DNA from 3 places in the Carnobacterium pleistocenium FTR1 genome. Region 1 is predicted to be linked to each of the others. Evidence: predicted binding sites of a transcription regulator. Region 1 holds the regulator's gene; each other region holds the start of a gene.
The links. The regulator LexA, encoded in region 1, represses DNA repair genes until DNA is damaged. The targets are predictions, from matches to a motif close to CNAACANNTGTTNG.
Positions count from the first base shown of each region.

Region 2: a site for LexA is predicted at 2,078-2,091, ahead of recX (recombination regulator RecX). Genes of this name have one in related genera too.
Region 3: a site for LexA is predicted at 4,188-4,201, ahead of BP17_RS08655 (replication-associated recombination protein A). Genes of this name have one in related genera too.

Region 1 is NZ_JQLQ01000002.1:1,504,447-1,510,572, reverse strand. It holds gene lepB (signal peptidase I) at 1-119, shown strand, start outside; gene lepB (signal peptidase I) at 147-800, shown strand; gene ylqF (ribosome biogenesis GTPase YlqF) at 868-1,722, shown strand; gene BP17_RS07350 (ribonuclease HII) at 1,733-2,506, shown strand; gene lexA (transcriptional repressor LexA) at 2,582-3,205, opposite strand; gene BP17_RS07340 (DUF896 family protein) at 3,370-3,609, shown strand; gene tkt (transketolase) at 3,745-5,748, shown strand; gene BP17_RS07330 (YneF family protein) at 5,909-6,126, shown strand, end outside.
Region 2 is NZ_JQLQ01000002.1:1,150,725-1,156,850, reverse strand. It holds gene mutY (A/G-specific adenine glycosylase) at 1-1,181, opposite strand, end outside; gene recX (recombination regulator RecX) at 1,178-2,029, opposite strand; gene BP17_RS05565 (general stress protein) at 2,164-3,129, opposite strand; gene BP17_RS05560 (SDR family oxidoreductase) at 3,285-4,154, opposite strand; gene BP17_RS05555 (general stress protein) at 4,314-5,189, opposite strand; gene BP17_RS05550 (cation diffusion facilitator family transporter) at 5,364-6,126, opposite strand, start outside.
Region 3 is NZ_JQLQ01000002.1:1,757,924-1,764,049, forward strand. It holds gene gshAB (bifunctional glutamate--cysteine ligase GshA/glutathione synthetase GshB) at 45-2,336, opposite strand; gene BP17_RS08645 (pyrophosphohydrolase domain-containing protein) at 2,337-2,861, opposite strand; gene BP17_RS08650 (hypothetical protein) at 2,917-4,038, opposite strand; gene BP17_RS08655 (replication-associated recombination protein A) at 4,271-5,545, shown strand; RNA gene ssrS (6S RNA) at 5,650-5,837, shown strand; gene BP17_RS13770 (hypothetical protein) at 6,042-6,126, opposite strand, start outside.

The DNA.
Region 1 (6,126 bases):
GTGACAATCGTAGATCAAGTAATGATAGCCGGTACTTTGGAAATATTCCACTAGATTCGATTATTGGAGAAACTTCCTTTACCTACTACCCTTTTAATCGCATAGAAAATGTCCAATAATTAAATAAAGAAAGTAGGGGAAAGCAGTTGAGTAAAATTAATTTTTCTGATGGTCGAAATCAACCAGAAAGATCTTTTGAGCCTAGAAAGTCACGTCATTCTTCTTCAAGTCAAAAACGCAAAGAAAATAAAAGTCTTGGAAGTGAAATTTTAAGTACGCTACTATATTGTGTAGTAGCATTGATTATTTTTTTTCTTATTCGAAACTTTTTATTCGCTCCAGTAAGTGTAGATGGCGAGTCGATGGTTCCTACTTTAGAAGATCAGGATCGCTTGATCTTAAATAAAATCAATAATATAGAACGGTTTGATATCGTTGTTTTCCCTGCTCCGGATGAGCCTGAAAAACAGTATATTAAACGCATTATCGGTCTTCCAGGAGACTCTATTCGTTATCAAGACGACACTTTATACATCAATGAAGAACCCGTTGAGGAAGATTATTTGCAAAGCTCCATTGAGGAAATGGCTATCGGAGGCAACTTTACAGAAGACTTTTCATTAGCATCTAAAACAGGTGTAGAAACGGTTCCTGAAGGAAAATACTTTGTTATGGGAGATAACCGTCAAAATTCAAAAGATAGTCGTATTTTTGGGTTCGTAGATGCTGCAACTGTAAGTGGAACAGCTTCTCTACGTATTTGGCCCCTTAGAGAAATTGGTTCTATCGATAACGATTAAAAAAGAAATAAGAAAAAGACTTTAAGCAAGCTGTTCTTTTTTTGTGTAAATAGAAAGGTGAAAAAGTATGAACATTCAATGGTTTCCAGGACATATGGCAAAAGCGAGACGCCAAGTAACAGAAAAAATAAAACTAGTAGATATTATATTTGAACTAGTGGATGCAAGAATTCCACTATCAAGTCGTAATCCAATACTAGATGAAATAATCGGTGAAAAACCTAGAGTCATTATTCTAAATAAAAGTGACTTAGCTGATCCTATTCAAACAAAAAAATGGGTAGCGTATTTTAATGAGCAAGGAATAGCAGCGGTCCCTATTGTTGCGCAAGAAGGTAAGGGCATGAAACAACTTATGGAAAAAGCAAAAGAACTTTTGCAACCTAAATTTGATCGAAGAGCTGCTAAAGGTATTAAGCCTCGTGCAATTCGAGCAATGAGCATTGGGATTCCTAACGTTGGGAAATCGACCTTGATCAATCGTTTTATAAAGAAAAATGTTGCCATAACAGGGAATAAACCGGGAGTGACAAAAGCACAACAATGGCTAAAACTAGGCAAAGAATTGGAATTACTCGATACCCCAGGTATTCTTTGGCCAAAATTTGAAGACCCAGCAGTCGGCGAAAAATTAGCATTGACAGGTGCAATCAAAGATACCATTTTACAAATGGATGAAGTTGCGATGTATGGAATCGGTATAATGAAAACTTATTATCCAGAAACATTTGCTAAACGATTCCTTCTAACTAAAGAAGAATTAGAATTAGGAACACCTGAACTATTAATGCTGATTAGTGAACGAAGAGGTTTTCGAGAAGACTACAGCCGCGCAGCAGAAATGTTGATCTATGAAATTAGAAGTGGTAAAGCAGGACGATTCACATTAGATATTGCTCCGGTTTCTTTACCTAAAGAATAGGAGAACAAGAGTGGAAAAACCAGTAACTATTTTGGCAATTAAAAAACTTTTAACAACAATCACTGACCCGGCGGATGAACGATTGGCTCAAATCATGAATGATTCACGTAAAGGCGTGGTAAAAGCTTATCACACTTGGGAAAATCAGTTAAAAAAACAGCAATTGATTCTTGAAAAACAACAAGAAATGCTCCAAATCGAGCACTATTTTTGGGAAAAGGGAACACAATACATTGCTGGAATTGATGAAGTAGGAAGAGGGCCATTAGCTGGACCAGTTGTGGCTGCTGCTGTTATATTACCAATTGATTTTGCTGTGTTAGGGATCAATGATTCTAAGCAATTATCTAGTACAAAACGAGAATTATTATTCGACCAAATAAAAGAATCAGCTATAGCTATTGGTATTGGTATAAAAAATCACCAAGTGGTTGATGAAGTAAATATATATCAGGCAACTAAATTAGCAATGATCGAGGCCGTTCAGCAGTTGCCCCAACAACCTGAACAGCTATTGATTGACGCCATGCATTTGCCTACCAGTATACCTCAAGAAAGTTTTATTAAAGGAGACGCCAAAAGTTTGTCTATCGCTGCGGCCAGTATCATTGCCAAAGTAACAAGAGATAGAATGATGGCTGACTACGACGAGGTATATCCTGGATACGGTTTTTCTGAAAATGCCGGTTATGGAACTAAAGTGCATTTAGAAGGCTTAGAAAAACATGGGGTATGCCCAATCCATAGGAAAACATTTGCTCCCGTAAAAAAAATGCTACAGTAATAAAACTCTTTAAATCACCAAAATAAAAACAAAAAACGAATGAACAGGAGTATGCTCCTATTCATTCGTTTTTTGTTATTGGATATGGCTACGATATAAACCAATGACTTTACCTAAAATGCTGACTTCGTTAAGTAGGATAGGATTCATTGTATCATTTTCAGGTTGTAATCGATAATGATCTTTTTCTTTATAAAATCTTTTACAAGTCGCTTCATCATCAACAGTCATAGCGATGACAATATCGCCATTATTAGCTGTGCCTTGCTTGCGAATAATAACCTCATCGCCATCAAAAATACCTGCGTTGATCATACTTTCTCCTCGTATGGTCAACATAAATAGGGATTCATTTTCAAATTGTAAATTTGGTGGAAGTGGGAAATAATCTGTTGCTTCTTCTACTGCTAAAATAGGTTCGCCGGCTGTTACAGTTCCTAATAAAGGAATTTTATCTAACGCAATACCTAATTTACTTAAACCTAATGCTGTTAATTCAATTGCTCGTGGTTTACTAGGGTCTCGTTGAATATAACCATTTTTTTCTAAGCGAGAAAGATGCCCATGTACTGTTGAGGTTGAAGATAATGAGACAGCAGTTCCAATTTCTCTAACAGTTGGAGGGTATCCCTTCAATTTAACTTGACTATAGATATATTGCAAGACCTCGACTTGTCTTGATTCTGGATTTTTACTCATAATAGATATAAACACCTCGTTTCTTTTTTTATCATTTTAAGATTACCATATATGGTATAACAAATCAAACAAACGTTCGTAGATAAAGAGGATAAAAGAATGTTTTTTTTAAAGAAGTTTGTTACAATTGAACAAGAAAATAAAAATAATGTTGGAGTGATTAGATGTTGCCAAAAGAACAAATTGAAAGAATAAATGCTTTAGCTAATAAATCGAAAACAAAAGGCTTAACCATCCAAGAACAAGTCGAACAAAAAAAACTTCGTGATGCTTATATTGAAGCTTTTAGAGGTGGAATGAAAAACACAATTGAGGGTGTGAAAATAGTTGATGAAGAGGGCAATGATGTAACTCCTGAAAAATTGAAAGAAATACAAAAAGAAAAAGGCCTTCATGGCAGATAAGAACAAATAAATGTTCTTGAATGTGATAAGTATTAGATACTCCCAATCGTTAACAATCGTTTCGTGAAAGCGTTGCACTTAATCTGGAATAATAGTAAACTAAAGGAGTATTAAAAGAGAGTTCAAATCGAAAGGATGATTTTTTTGTTTGATAACACAGATCAATTAGCAGTAGCTACAATTAGAACACTAAGTATGGATGGTATACAAAAAGCCAATTCGGGACATCCAGGGTTACCTATGGGAGCTGCACCAATGGCTTACACATTGTGGACAAAACAATTAAAAGTAAATCCAAAAAATGCGAAATGGTTCGACCGTGACCGTTTTGTTTTATCAGCTGGGCATGGTTCAATGTTACTTTACAGTTTATTACATTTAGCTGGATATGACGTGAAAATTGATGATTTAAAACAATTCCGCCAATGGGATAGTAAAACTCCTGGACATCCAGAAGTAAATCATACAGATGGGGTAGAAGCAACGACTGGTCCTTTAGGACAAGGAATTGCAAATGGCGTTGGGATGGCAATGGCAGAAGCTCACTTAGCTGCCACTTATAATAAAAAGGGCCACACCATCGTTGATCATCACACCTATGCTCTATGTGGAGATGGTGATTTAATGGAAGGTGTTTCAGCCGAATCTGCAAGCTTAGCTGCTCATTTGGAGCTCGGAAAATTTATTGTTCTTTATGATTCAAATGATATTTCTCTAGATGGACCAACATCTAAAGCATTTACTGAAAATGTTGGACAACGGTTTGAAGCTTATGGTTGGCAACATATTCTTGTCAAAGATGGTAATGATTTAGAAGAAATCAACGCAGCAATCAAAGCTGCAAAAGCTGAAACAAAAAAACCTACTTTAATCGAAGTTAAAACAGTTATTGGTTTTGGTGCTCCTAACGCAGGAACACATAAAGTCCATGGTGCACCAATTGGAGCAGAAGGAATTACAGCTGCTAAAAAGGCTTACGGATGGGAAAATGTCGACTTCTTCGTTCCTACTGAAGTAGCGGATCGTTTTAAAGAAACAATGGTAGAAAAAGGTGCTAAAGCTGAAGAAGAATGGAAAACAGCATTTGAAGATTACCATGCTGAATATCCAGAATTAGCTGAACAATTTGAATTAGCTCTAAGTAATGAATTACCAGCAAATTGGGACGCTGACTTGCCATCTTATGATGTTGAAGATAAAGCATTAGCTTCTCGTGTTACAAGCAGCCAAGCTCTAAATGCAATTGCAAAAAGAGTTCCTTATTTATGGGGCGGTTCTGCTGATTTGTCTTCATCAAATAATACAATGATATCAGATGAAAAAGATTTCCAAGCTGGTCAATATGACGGAAGAAATATATGGTATGGTGTTCGTGAGTTTGGTATGACAGCTGCTATGAACGGAATTGTCTTACATGGTGGTACTAGAACGTATGGTGGAACATTCTTCGTATTTACTGATTACTTGCGTGCGGCTGTTCGTTTAGCAGCTATTTCTAAATTACCGACAACATACGTGTTCACACATGATTCAATTGCTGTTGGAGAAGATGGTCCTACTCATGAACCGATAGAGCAATTATCTAGCTTACGTGGTATGCCTAACCTTTCAATTATCCGTCCAGCAGATGGAAATGAAGTTGTTGCTGCTTGGGAATTGGCTCTAACGTCGACAGATCACCCAACAATGTTAGTCTTATCTCGTCAAAATTTACCTGTATTACCTGGGACTAAAACAGGAGCTCGTACGAATGTTGCTAAAGGAGCTTATGTCATTTCAGCTCAAACTGGTGAAAAACCAGAAGGTATTTTATTGGCATCTGGTTCAGAAGTAGCTTTAGCTATTGAAGCTCAAAAAGCTTTGAAAGAAAGTGGACAAGATGTTTCAGTTGTTTCTGTCCCAAGTTTTGACTTATTTGAAAAACAAGATTCAGCTTATAAAGAAAGTGTTTTACCAAATGAAGTTCGTAAACGTGTATCTATTGAAATGGGTGCTACATTTGGTTGGGAACGTTATGTCGGCCTAGACGGAGCTTCAGTTGGTATCGATAAGTATGGTGCAAGTGCACCTGGAGATACTGTTATTAAAAATTATGGTTTCACAGTAGAAAATGTTGTGAAAACATTTAATAACTTATAATATTAGGCCCTGTAAGTTGAACTTCACACTTGCAGGGCTTTCTTTTGGATATTTTTTGGTGAAATATGTCTTTTTAACGAAAGAAATAGAATTTTAGTTTATTTTTATACTATTATTTAGTACAATTAAGTCTTGAGAGGTTTGAAAGGAGTGAATAAAAATGAATTTAGGTCTTGCTATTTTTTTAATTATATTAGCTTTGGTTGGTGGAGCTGTCGGTGGATTCTTTATCGCTAGAAGATACATGATGGATTATTTCAAAAAAAATCCACCTGTTGATGAAAACATGTTGCGTATGTTAATGATGCAAATGGGACAAAAACCATCAGAAAAGAAAATTAAACAAATGATGTCATCAATGAAAACACAAACAACCAA
Region 2 (6,126 bases), 350 kb from region 1:
TGCCACATTTTAGTTTGAGGACCAGGAAATACATATTGATCAAAGTCTGATGGTTGTACCCAGTAACAGTTTTCAGGAATAGCTATTGGTTCTTCTAATCCCATTTGGCCATAATAGACAGCGACATACCATTTCAAATGACTAAAAATATGTTGGACCTCATCAAATGGGGCTTCCATTAGAGTAGGTTTGATCCCATACTTATTTTCAAGTTCATCCATAACTCTCGTCAGAACTTTCTCATCGTGGTCTTCATCCTCTGACTGAATCAAGGCCTCTTTTGCACTATCTTTTTCTTGAATCACTAATTCTTTTTCAATCAACGGAAAAGTCCACATATTAGCAAGTAAACCATTAGTTGGACGCTTTTCTAGCAAGAAAGCGCCATTAGCATTTTTGATAATAGTACCAACATAATAAACCGGTTTAGCCTTCTTCTTTTTACTTTTTACCGGATATTTCTCCCAGGTGCCATTTTGATACGATTGATTAAATTCTTTAATAGGGCTTAACTCTGGATGGTAATTTTTAGGCGTACAGAGGCTTGAGCCTAAATCCATAAAAGCTTGGTTAAAATCTCCTGGTTTATATGGATCGATCAGTTCTCTCATGATACCCTCAAAAATCTTACGATTTCCGGGTTTTGCAATATCGGCATCAATTTCAAATAAACGGCTTAAGACTCGCATCACATTTCCATCAACAGCTGGTTCTGGCAGACCAAACGCCATACTAGCGATTGCTCCGGTTGTATAAGGACCGATGCCTTTTAATTTGCTGATTTCTTTAGGATCAGTTGGCATTTTCCCATCATAATTCTCCATGATTTGCTGCGCTGCCGTTTGCATATTGCGCACGCGCGAATAATACCCTAAACCCTCCCAAGCCTTTAGCAATAAATCTTCATTTGCCTGTGCCAAAGCTTCGATTGTTGGAAAACTTCTCATGAAATTCAAGTAAAATGGAATGACCGTGTCTACCCTTGTTTGTTGCAACATAATCTCAGATACCCAAATACGATACGGATCATTATTTTTTCGCCAAGGCAATTCTCGTTTTTCTAGATCATACCAGCTTAAAAGTGTTTCTCTAAATCGTTCAATTTTTTCTTGGGGCCACATAGGTATACTAAAAACCAACGGCTGCTTTTGTTCGTCTAAATTTGATTCTATCTGTGTCATTCTTCTTCGTCTTCCATTTCTTTTTCATTAATGAATTGCGTGATCAACTCACCCGCAAAACCTTTTTGGAATAGCCCACTTTTAACCTTTTGAATCTTTTTAGCGCCTTTTAATTTGGATTGCTTACGCCAAATTTTATCGCCTTGCACTTTTAGTGCACTGTATTCATCATCGTCTTCTTTTTCTGTGGTGATTTGTTCAAGTACTTGAGTGATTACATCAGATTGAAAGCCCTTTTGCATCAAATTTTGGCGGATTTTATTGCTCGTTTCTCTAGATGATTGTCGTGTAGAACGTCGCATCACTTTTTCAGCTAGCGCCACACCATTTTCAACCATTTGATCAAATGGGTATTGCTCCATGGCTTCTTCAATTATTTCTTCATTAACTCCACGTTTTTTCAATTCTCTTTTTATCACGTAAGGCCCCTTTCCGCTAACATTTGCAGCGGTTCTTGTATAACTTTCAGCGTACATCAAATCATTTAAATAGCCTTGTTCTTTTAATTGTTCAACAACTTGATCAGCTGTCTCACGAGTAAATTCATGGGCGACCAAATCATCTTTGATTTCTTTTATTGAGCGCATCGAATAATTTAAATAAACGAGTGATCTTACATAAGCTTTACGGTACCCATCTTCAATTTCTAATTCTTGGCGATAGGTGTTTGAAATTTCCATTCCTTTATGCAAAATATGTTTAATTAAAATAGTTTCATCAACAGGAAAAGCATACTCTTCATCTAAATAAATATTGTAGCGTCCTTTTCTTTTTTGCGCTTCAATTTTTGTGATTTTAGGCAACGCTGATGTTGAAGAGTTTTTTTTACTATTTGGTTCATATATCATAGCCTCACACTCCTACTTCAGTTCCACTATTATAACATAAACCAGAGACAAACATATGTTCAGGAAATAGAATTTAGCGAAATCTAAAAAAAGCGACATAGACCTAAGTCTGTGTCGCTTTTTACAGTTCTTTATTAATTCGGGAAGTCTCTTTTTGGATCATTTCTTGGTTGACCTGACAGTGTACTGCCATCAAAATTTGGTAAATCTAGTTCTTCCTGGTTAGGTGAACTAGGGCCACTTGGTTCATTATTTGATACTGGTCCGCTAGGAGGTGTACCTTGTAATGGATTGTCATTAGGGTTGTACTCTTGATGTTTTAATGGATCGATTGGAGGACTAACCACGTCTCTAGTGTCATCTCTTCGATCTTGTTCTTTGCTGAACGGGCCACTTGATGAGTTGTCATCTTGATTGTCTTGCAATCTAGGCTTTTCTCCATCTCTAATAGATTCTTCCATGGCGTTATCCTCCTCAATTGTTTCAGGAACAGTCGTATCCGTTAGATCAGATTTAACGTTAAGACTCTCATTTGAGTTTTCTTGCTCAGAAAAATAAGTTTCTACTGGCACTTCTGCATTGTTTAATTGGTCACTACCATCATTCGCAAAGGTCTCACTGTCTGTCGGTTCAGAAGCATTTCTTATTTCACGGACACCTTGTCCAGCTTGACCCACAACTCCTTCAGGTGCAGTTGAATGATTGTTGGTTTCATTGGCTTCATTAGTTTCATCAGCAAGAACAATGTATGCTCCATTTTTCAATGACTCATTGTATTGTGCAGCACTGGAATGATCGATACCATGATTTTCTAATGCTAAATTGTTATCTGTATCAACAAATAATTCTTTGAATTTTTTCCAATTTGCTTTTTCATCCTCTTGTTCTTTAGAAACTTTAGCGACTTCTACACCAGTCTGTTCGTGGATTACTGAAGGATCTTGATTGGTCGTAACAATTTTTATACTGCTAGTAGGATGATTCTCTGCAATCAATTGCTCTACACAAGATGTTGTTTCTTGTATAGTTGAAAATGATCCGATAACGACTTTACTCATACCTAACACTCTCCTTTTATTAGCATCTTTTTCCTTAGCCATTTCCTCCATGAATAGTTAAATAAAGAGTAAAAAAGGCTAACTTTATTGCTGTATATAAACTGTAACAAATGAAAAAAGAGTTTTCAAAATAAACGACTTAACTTAGGTTTTAAAGTGCATTTAGTTGCAAATTAATACTAGTTTAGAACTGTTTTTTAGCCATTGATAACTACTCCGCCATTAACATGTAGCACTTGACCAGTAACATAGCTAGAATCTGTACTAGCTAAATAGACATAAGTTGGTGCTAATTCAAAAGCTTGTCCAGCACGCTCGATTGCTCCACCTTTACCCCAGCTTTTCAATTGCTCTTCAGTAAAGGTAGCAGGAATAAGAGGAGTCCATATTGGACCTGGTGCAACACCATTAACGCGAATTTTTTTCTCAATCACTTCACTATTTTGCGAAAGTGATCTAGTAAATGAAGTAATTGCACCTTTAGTAGCTGAATAATCTAGCAGATGGGCACTTCCACGATATGCGGTGATTGAAGTCGTGTTAATTATGGATGCTCCTTGCGGCAAATGGGGCATTGCTGCTTTCACAAAATAAAATTGACTGAAAATATTGGTTCTGAATGTTCGTTCTAATTGATCTGCTGTAATATCGCCAATTTTTTCTTGGACATGCTGCTCACCAGCATTATTGACCAAGATATCTAAATGACCCCATTTTTCAATTACTGTGGCTACAACTTTCTCAGCATAAGACTCTTGGCCTACATCGCCTTTAAATACTAAAGCTTTTTGTCCAATTTTTTCAATGCGATTTTTTGTATAAGTTGCGTCTTCTTCTGATTCCAAATAACCTATTGCAACATCTGCGCCTTCTTTGGCAAAAGCAATTGCTACAGCTTGACCAATACCACTATCTCCGCCAGTAATGATAGCTGTTTTTCCTTTCAATTTTCCGGCTGCTTTATAATTAGGATCTTCTGTTTGCGGTTCAGGATCAATATTTTTACTTTCATCATCTATTAAATAATCGTCTTTAGGTTTTTGGATAGCTTTTTCGTTCATTGTCATAGCTTTTCCCTCCTTGATTTATTTTCACGACTAGCATAGCAACTCAAGAAACTGAATACAAATAAAGTGCCTTACCTAAAGAAAATAAGTTATCCGATAGTGCACTAACGCAAAAAAAGAGGTTGAGAAAAATAACTCAACCTCTTTTTACTTTTGTAATTATTTAGTTTCTTCTTCATCTTGTTTAATCGATTTCCCGCCAGCTTCTTCAAATTGATCGCTATAGTAGGCGTCACTTTCTGGTTGTTCTGAATTTTGCTCTGGCCTTACTTCTTCTGTTTTCCCAGTTCCATTTACATGAGCAGTTCCAGTAGCAGAATTTCCGCCATCTACTACTCCTTTACTGACATTATCCGGGTAAACATGTCCTTCATTTTCAGCTACTACAGTCGCTTCATCACCTGTTAATTCAGGGTCATTTTCAAGAGAAGAATCTTTTAGTTCTTTATTTACAGATGAAGATTGTCTGTCGGGAGCCGTAATAGAGGCCCCTTCAATATCTTCACTAGCAGATTGAGCTTTAGTGGGATCAAATTGTTCTTCCTCACCAGGAGCTGGTTCCATTTTTTCTTTAGTAGGAACTTTTGCAGGTTCTTTTGCTGCGATGATTGCTACATCCTCGCTGTTGCCATCTTCCGTTCCATTTAATACCTCTTCAGTCACACTAGATAACCGTTGATTGTTGGACGGACCTGCACTATTAACGAGGATGACGATTTCGCCATTTTCTAAGGCTTCTGCATAATGTTTCCCTGGGTCTTCTTCAACACCATACTCTTCTAACGGGTTAGATAGTTCATCGGAATTGTATCGACCAAAACTAAAAGTCTGCTTCAGTTTTTCCCATAAGGACAGACCTTCAGAAGGGTCTACTGCATCCACTTCAACTATTGTTAAGTCTTCTAATTCACTCTCATTCTTTTCATCGGTTACGATAATGATTTCATCAGCTACATATCCTTCGTTGATCAATCGTTCTACTGCACTTACCGTTTCTTCTTTTGACGTATAGGTTCCTTCTACTTTTCTATCCATTAAATTCACACTCCATTTCATATTAATAGTGTTAAAATTTTTGAATTTTCACTACGCTATTCTTGTTCAAATAAGTTTTTTAATACCTTATCCACTTATCTTCATGATAGCAAAATTTCATAGCACAAGCAAAGAAGAAGCCTTTGCTTGTGCTATGAAATAAGCTTACCTTTTTTATTGAATAAAAAATTCTTTATCAACTACGATTTCAATAGTAGAGTGAGTCACATTTGCATCTTTGATCAAATAACGAATTTCTTCTTTAACTTGCTCCTGTTGTTTAGTATCTTCCGTGTTGACATAGATAGTTATAGCAACAGCATTTTCTTCGCCATCAATTGACCACATGTGAAAATGCGAAACAGCGTGCACGGAATCAATGAGCTTCACATTGTTTTCTAGTGCTTTGATGTCCACCCCTTTTGGCACAGCTTCAAGAAAAATTGCTGCATTTTCTAGAAGACCTGGAATAGCTTTTGATAAAATATAACTAGCAATCACTAGTGATAAAATAGGATCCAAGATAAACCAATCAGTAAAATTCAATACAATACTGACAATTAAAATACCTATCCAACCTAAAACATCTTCCAACATATGCAAATTGAGTACTTTTTCATTTTTTGATGTACCTCTACTGATCAACCAGGCAGCGTAACCATTGATCCCAATTGCCACAATTGAAAGCCAAAACATCCCATTTGCATTTACCGGTTGCGGATCAACTAACAACGGGATACTATTCATTATAACTAATATAGACCCTGCTATTAAGATAACAGAAGTGATCAATGCACCCAAAAGTGAAAAACGTCTATGTCCAAAACTATATCGTTCATTCGCTTCTTTCGTAGAGATTTTTTGGAAAAATAAGGCTAATCCGATTGATAAAGAATCCCCTAAATCATGTACTGCATCAGATAGGATAGCTGCACTA
Region 3 (6,126 bases), 250 kb from region 1:
TTTTCTCTGTATACAACAACTCACTTATTTCAAGTAAGTATATTTTATGCGTTAATTGTTTCTTTTTCCCATAATTCGGGAAACAACATTTTCAAGATTCCCATCGTTAAACGACGGCCTTTGCCTTTATAGACAAACGCATGCATATGCATAGCAGGATTGAAATTAGCTTCTAATACAGTATATCCTCGGTGTTCTTTTGTGCTCGAAAGAGTTGGATCTGGAATGATCAAATCGATTCCACTAACTTTTGCACCAATGATTTCAGACATGTCTATCGCTGCTTGCTTGTAACTTTCATCAATTTCATCTGTAACGTCAATGGAATCTCCACCCGTACTGATATTTGAATTTTCTCTTAAATAAACGATGGTATCTTTCTTAGGAATACTTTCGATGGTATAAGATTGTCCCTTTAGCATCAATTGTTCAATTTCGCCTAATTCTATCCTTTCAAGCGGAGAATGGTGTTTTAATTCACCACGCAAAGGATCTTCATTCTTTTTATCAACCAATTCTTTTATAGTTCTTTTACCATCGCCAACAACATTAGCGGGTATTCTCAATAAAATTGCTGGAACTTTTCCATCTAACACAAAGAACCGGTATTCTGTTCCAGAGATATATTCTTCAACCAATATCGCTGTATCTTCTTTGAACGCAATCTCAATGGCTTGTTCATAATCTTCTTTAGTAGGCAATTGTTTAAAAATAGAGATGCCTATACCATAGTTAGTCGATTTAGGTTTTACTACAATTTGCTTTTGTTGGTAACGCCAGAATGCTTCTTTTCCTTCTTCCAAAGTTGTGTACTCTTCCCCAGCTGGAACGTGGAACCCTGCCGAAGCAAGTATTTTTTTAGTGACCGTTTTATTCTCCATAATCAATGGAGCAATATAGGTATCTTTCGCTGTCATATTTCCATTTTTCACAAATTCAATATGTTTGCCAATCGTTAATTTTAAGAATTGATCTTGTTCATCTAATACTTCTACTTGAATACCTTTTTGCATAGCATCCATTATCAGCAATTGAGTAGACATTTCTAATTTTTCAAATCCTCTTAAATTATACGGTCTCTTAACAGCTTCTTCTTTATACTGCTTAGCTAACGCTAGACCAAATTCGATATATGAGCCTTTTTCTTCTATAGCTTTTATCATACGAGCAGCAATCGTTAATTTAGGGTCGCCGATTTGTTTTTTAGCTTCTTGAATAAAGTGAAAGGCTTCTTTTGGTCCATTTGTTGATTGAAGCATTTCTTCCATTTCATTTAATAAACGTAATCCTTCTGCTTGAAATCCAGATTTTTGTTCTGGGTGTTCCATGGCCGTTAATTGACTCATCTCTTCTCCCAATTTAATTTCATCCACAGTAGCCGTTTCATCCATCCAAATCATATACAAACAAAAAAGATGGATAAATTCGATGGTTCGTTTTGACATACCAAATGGGTCGAAAGGATTTAAGTCAAAACCACGTAATTCAAGATAAGAAATGCCTTGAGTTAATAATTTTTCTGCTTTATCCGTTCCACGAAAACGAACAGCTGAGTAAAATTCTTTTTCTTCTGATAAAAGACCTTTTTCTACCATATTTTTTAAGCTGTGAACATACTCTTCAATTGAATTGAATGAAACAGAAACATCTGGCCGATTGACATATCCGTAATGACTGCTGCGAATACTTCGAACATAGTTTTTCGGAATTTCTTGATCTGTAAAAAAAGAATCATCTACTATCGGAGAAGCTCCCAATAAGTAGGTTAAGAGCCAACGATAGCGCAAGAAATTTTTTGTTAGCTTCAAATAAAGCATCGATTTAAATACATTTTTGTCTGGATAATCTGTTTGGCTTTCAAATAATCGTGAAATCAGCTGCTCATCTAATTCAAAATTGTAATGTAACCCGCTAATCATTTGCTTTTTTTTACCGTATTTGTGAGTCAAAGTTTCTCTATACTTAACATCTTTTTGATTATCTAACTTTGCAATAGGAATGATTGATTCATCTGGAAGAACCATTGGCATGCTCATTGGCCATATTGATTCATCAAGAGGAATTGTTTGAAGAGCAACGTCATGCAATGCTGCCAACCAATTGTAACTTCCTTGGACCGATGCTAAGGGAGGACTGATTAATTCTAATTGCGACTCACTGAAATCTGTTTGAATATATGGATGAAAATTTCTATTCCCAAATTCATGTGGGTGATCCGTTAACGCAAGCTGTCCATTTGACTTTACTCTTAATCCTTCTTTTTCAATTCCAAAAACCGCTTGATAAAAAGCTGCGTTTGTATTTGTTTCTTTTATCATTTGTTTAACTGTCTTCATTTATACTATTCCCTCATCTGCTCGATTTATTTGTCGCTCAATTTCTGCTCGAATTTTTGGTTCAGGAGCAAAATCCGTTTCCCAATTAGCTGGTTTCATTACTTTCCCATCTGTTTTTCTGTGACGCGGTTTGCCATCAGCAAAAACTTTCCCCATATTTGCTTGATGCACAATGGAGAAGATAGGCTCCGGATCAATACCTAGGAGAACAAAAGAACCATAATTAAAATAATTTGCATCCGTCAACGCATCTACTTGCCCAATCAACGGACTATGCACTTCTTTTTGCTGCACTTTTATTCTATTTATAGCTTCCTCAGTAGCTTTCTGCCATTCTAAAACTAAAGCATCAAATTTTGGAATATCCCCTTTTACGCTAGCATAAAGAAATTCTACTAATTCTTCAGTTGTAAAATTTGCCCGATTAACAGCTTCTTCTGACGTTAAAGCCTGGGGTCTTTTTTTTATCGCCTTACCAAATACTTCATGAAATTCTTGAACTTGCTCAAATGATGATTTAGTCATGCTTTAACGTTCCTCCTGCAAAAAAATCCTTTTTCTGAAGCCTATTATAACTCTTTTAGTCAATTGTTTCTTCACTAATTAAATATTTCCTTAAAGCCGTATTCTCTGACTCTAGTACTCTACGATACATTTCAGATTGTTTCAAATCTGCCTGTATAATTTTTAAAAACTCAATATTATCTTGTGAGTAGCGTTCTGTTCTTTCAAATTCAATTTTTTCTTCAATCAGTTTTTTGGTGTCTTTTTCGAGATTTTCTATCGTTTCAATTAGTTCTTTATTTTTATCAAGCAATGATGCATTTTGAAAACCGACTTGCTTAATCTTTTGTTCGCTTTTTCCACCAACCAAGTTGATGTAAATTAAGGCAAAAGCTAAACAAGCTATGATAAATAATAAGCATAAGCTAATAAAAGAAACTACTAATGTGAACTGCCTAAACACAACTAATAATAAACTCCATACGACTGTACATCCAAAAATAGCTAATCCAATTCGATAAGAAGATATTTTCCGTTTAGTGTTCAATGCTTTCAAATAATCTATTTTATTTTGCGCTCTTTCTTTTTCCATTTGCTCTTGTTCGGCTTTTTTTCGATTTTCAAAAAAGAAGTCTTTTTCTTTTCTTTCAATTGATTCTTGTACTTGTTGTTGGTATTGCCCAAACTGTTCTTTTTCTTTTACTAATTTCTCTAACTCACTATCTACTTCTTGTTGATAAGCTACTCTTTTTAATGACAGTTCTTCTTCAACTTGCTTAGATTTTAAACTAGCTAAACTCATTACAATTTCAGCCTCTTGTTCAGCTTGTTGAATAAATTCCTTCGCTTCAATTCGTTCTTTCTCACATTGTTCAAGAGTATTTCTTTTTTTTAATTCAACTTCGCGTTTAACCAGTTCGATATCTTGTTGGACTTCTTGATACATTTTTTCTGACTGCTGAAGCGTAACCGCCAAGATGCTTTCTGCTTCTTGTTTAGCTTGTTTAAGAATTTTGTGCTCTTTTAAATAAGTTCTTATGGCTATTCTTTCATTTGGATTTTTCTCAGGAGAAATTTCTGCTTCTTTTTCTTTATTTTCTAGCATAACTTTAACTGTTTTTGAAAAAATATTGGAATAATTTTTATTCATAGTCGTTAAAAGACTGGCAAAAAAATCAGATTCATTTTTTTCATTCATTAAAAAGTTCCTTTCTCGCTAACTTTACTATTAATAAGTTCAATTCATTCTGATCATAATAAATGGCTTCTTAAACATTATCGCAAATAAACTGAGAAAAGCCAAACCAAAAATTCAATTTGCTTCCTAAAAGTAACTTAATCACAACTCAAACAAACGTTCTTTCTTGTAGAATCCTGCTAATCACAGTGGTATACTGATTACAAGAACATTAGTGGGAGGATATTTTTCTATGAATCAACCTTTAGCTTATCGAATGAGGCCAACTCATATTGATAATATTGTAGGACAACAACACTTAGTTGGAAAAGGAAAAATCATTCGGCGTATGGTAGAAGCAAAAATGCTCTCATCAATGATTTTATATGGTCCTCCTGGGATTGGTAAAACAAGTATTGCGAGTGCAATTGCCGGAACGACAAAATTTGCTTTTAGAGTCTTAAACGCTGCCAGTGACACCAAAAAAGATCTACAAATCGTTGTAGAAGAAGCTAAAATGAGCGGTACTGTTATTTTACTTTTAGATGAAGTTCATCGCTTAGATAAACCTAAACAAGATTTTTTATTGCCTCACCTAGAAAACGGACGTATTATTTTAATTGGAGCCACTACAGAAAATCCATATATTACGATCAATCCCGCCATCAGAAGCAGAACTCAGATTTTCGAACTTAAACCTCTTTCTAATGAAGATATTCAAAGTGCTTTGTGGAATGCCGTAAATGATTCAGAAAAAGGTTTTGGAAAAGAAAAAGTCGTTATTACAGATGAAGCTTTACTACACTTTTCTAGAGCTACAAATGGAGATTTGAGAAGTTCGTTAAATGGATTAGAACTGGCAATCAAATCAACAGATCCAGATGAACAAGGTACGATAAACATCACTTTAAATATTGCAGAAGAATGTATCCAAAGAAAAGCTTTAACACATGATAAAGATGGCGATGCTCATTACGATGTAATTTCAGCTTTACAGAAATCAATCCGTGGCAGTGATGTAAATGCCGCCATGCATTATCTCGCAAGACTGATTGAAGCTGGCGATTTGCCAATTATATCAAGACGTTTAATGGTTATAGCATACGAAGATATCGGGCTAGCTAATCCTTCTGCCGCTTCTAGGACTGTCACTGCCATCCAGGCAGCTGAAAAACTTGGCCTTCCAGAGGCTAGAATTCCCTTAGCAAATGTAGTCGTTGATTTATGTCTATCTCCAAAATCAAATTCGTCTTATGTAGCGATTGATGCAGCTCTACAAGATGTGCGTGCTGGAAAAAGTGGCGATGTACCAGATCATTTAAGAGACTCTCATTATAGCGGAGCAAAAAAACTTGGACGAGGTGTGGACTATCTTTATCCACATAGCTATCCGGGTGCATGGGTAAATCAGCAATATTTACCTGATAGATTGAAAAAAGCTTCTTATTATACTCCAAATCATACCGGGAAATATGAAGATACTTTAGCAAAACAATATGAATTTATTAATTCAAAAAAAAGTAGATAAACAATGCATTAACCGCTTTCTTCATTGATTTAGTAGACTTTAGTTAAAATAGATTAACAGGCAAATAATTGACAATAACACCTACCTATGCTACTATAAGTATAAGATTTCTGAGATGCTCGTTTTGTTCAACATGTGTTGACCGAACAATTAATATTACCTTGGGATCCAAACTGGTTCAATCGGATAACATGCCTTTTCACTTGGTAGTTAGAAGATTGACAGCGGAGCCCACCTGCTTCTTGCGGGTTCAAGACTAACTGAGCATATCAACGGCATCATCGGATTTCTCATTAAAAAGTTTAAAACTTTTAAAGTCATTCTTAATTGAATGGCTTTTTTCTTTTACAATCTTTGCGGGAATTTCTACTTAAATTCATAAAAATATATGGTATGCTTAGTTTACTCATATCTTATTGAAAGAAGGTTTCATTATGCTTTTATCTGTGTTATTTTTTATTTTCTCACTCCTATTGCTTTATACAGCATACTTTTTTTATACTGGAAAAGCTATGGCACTTCTAACAAACGTTAACAAAGAAAATCCAATAAAAGCAGATACATTCTTCAAAATATACGGT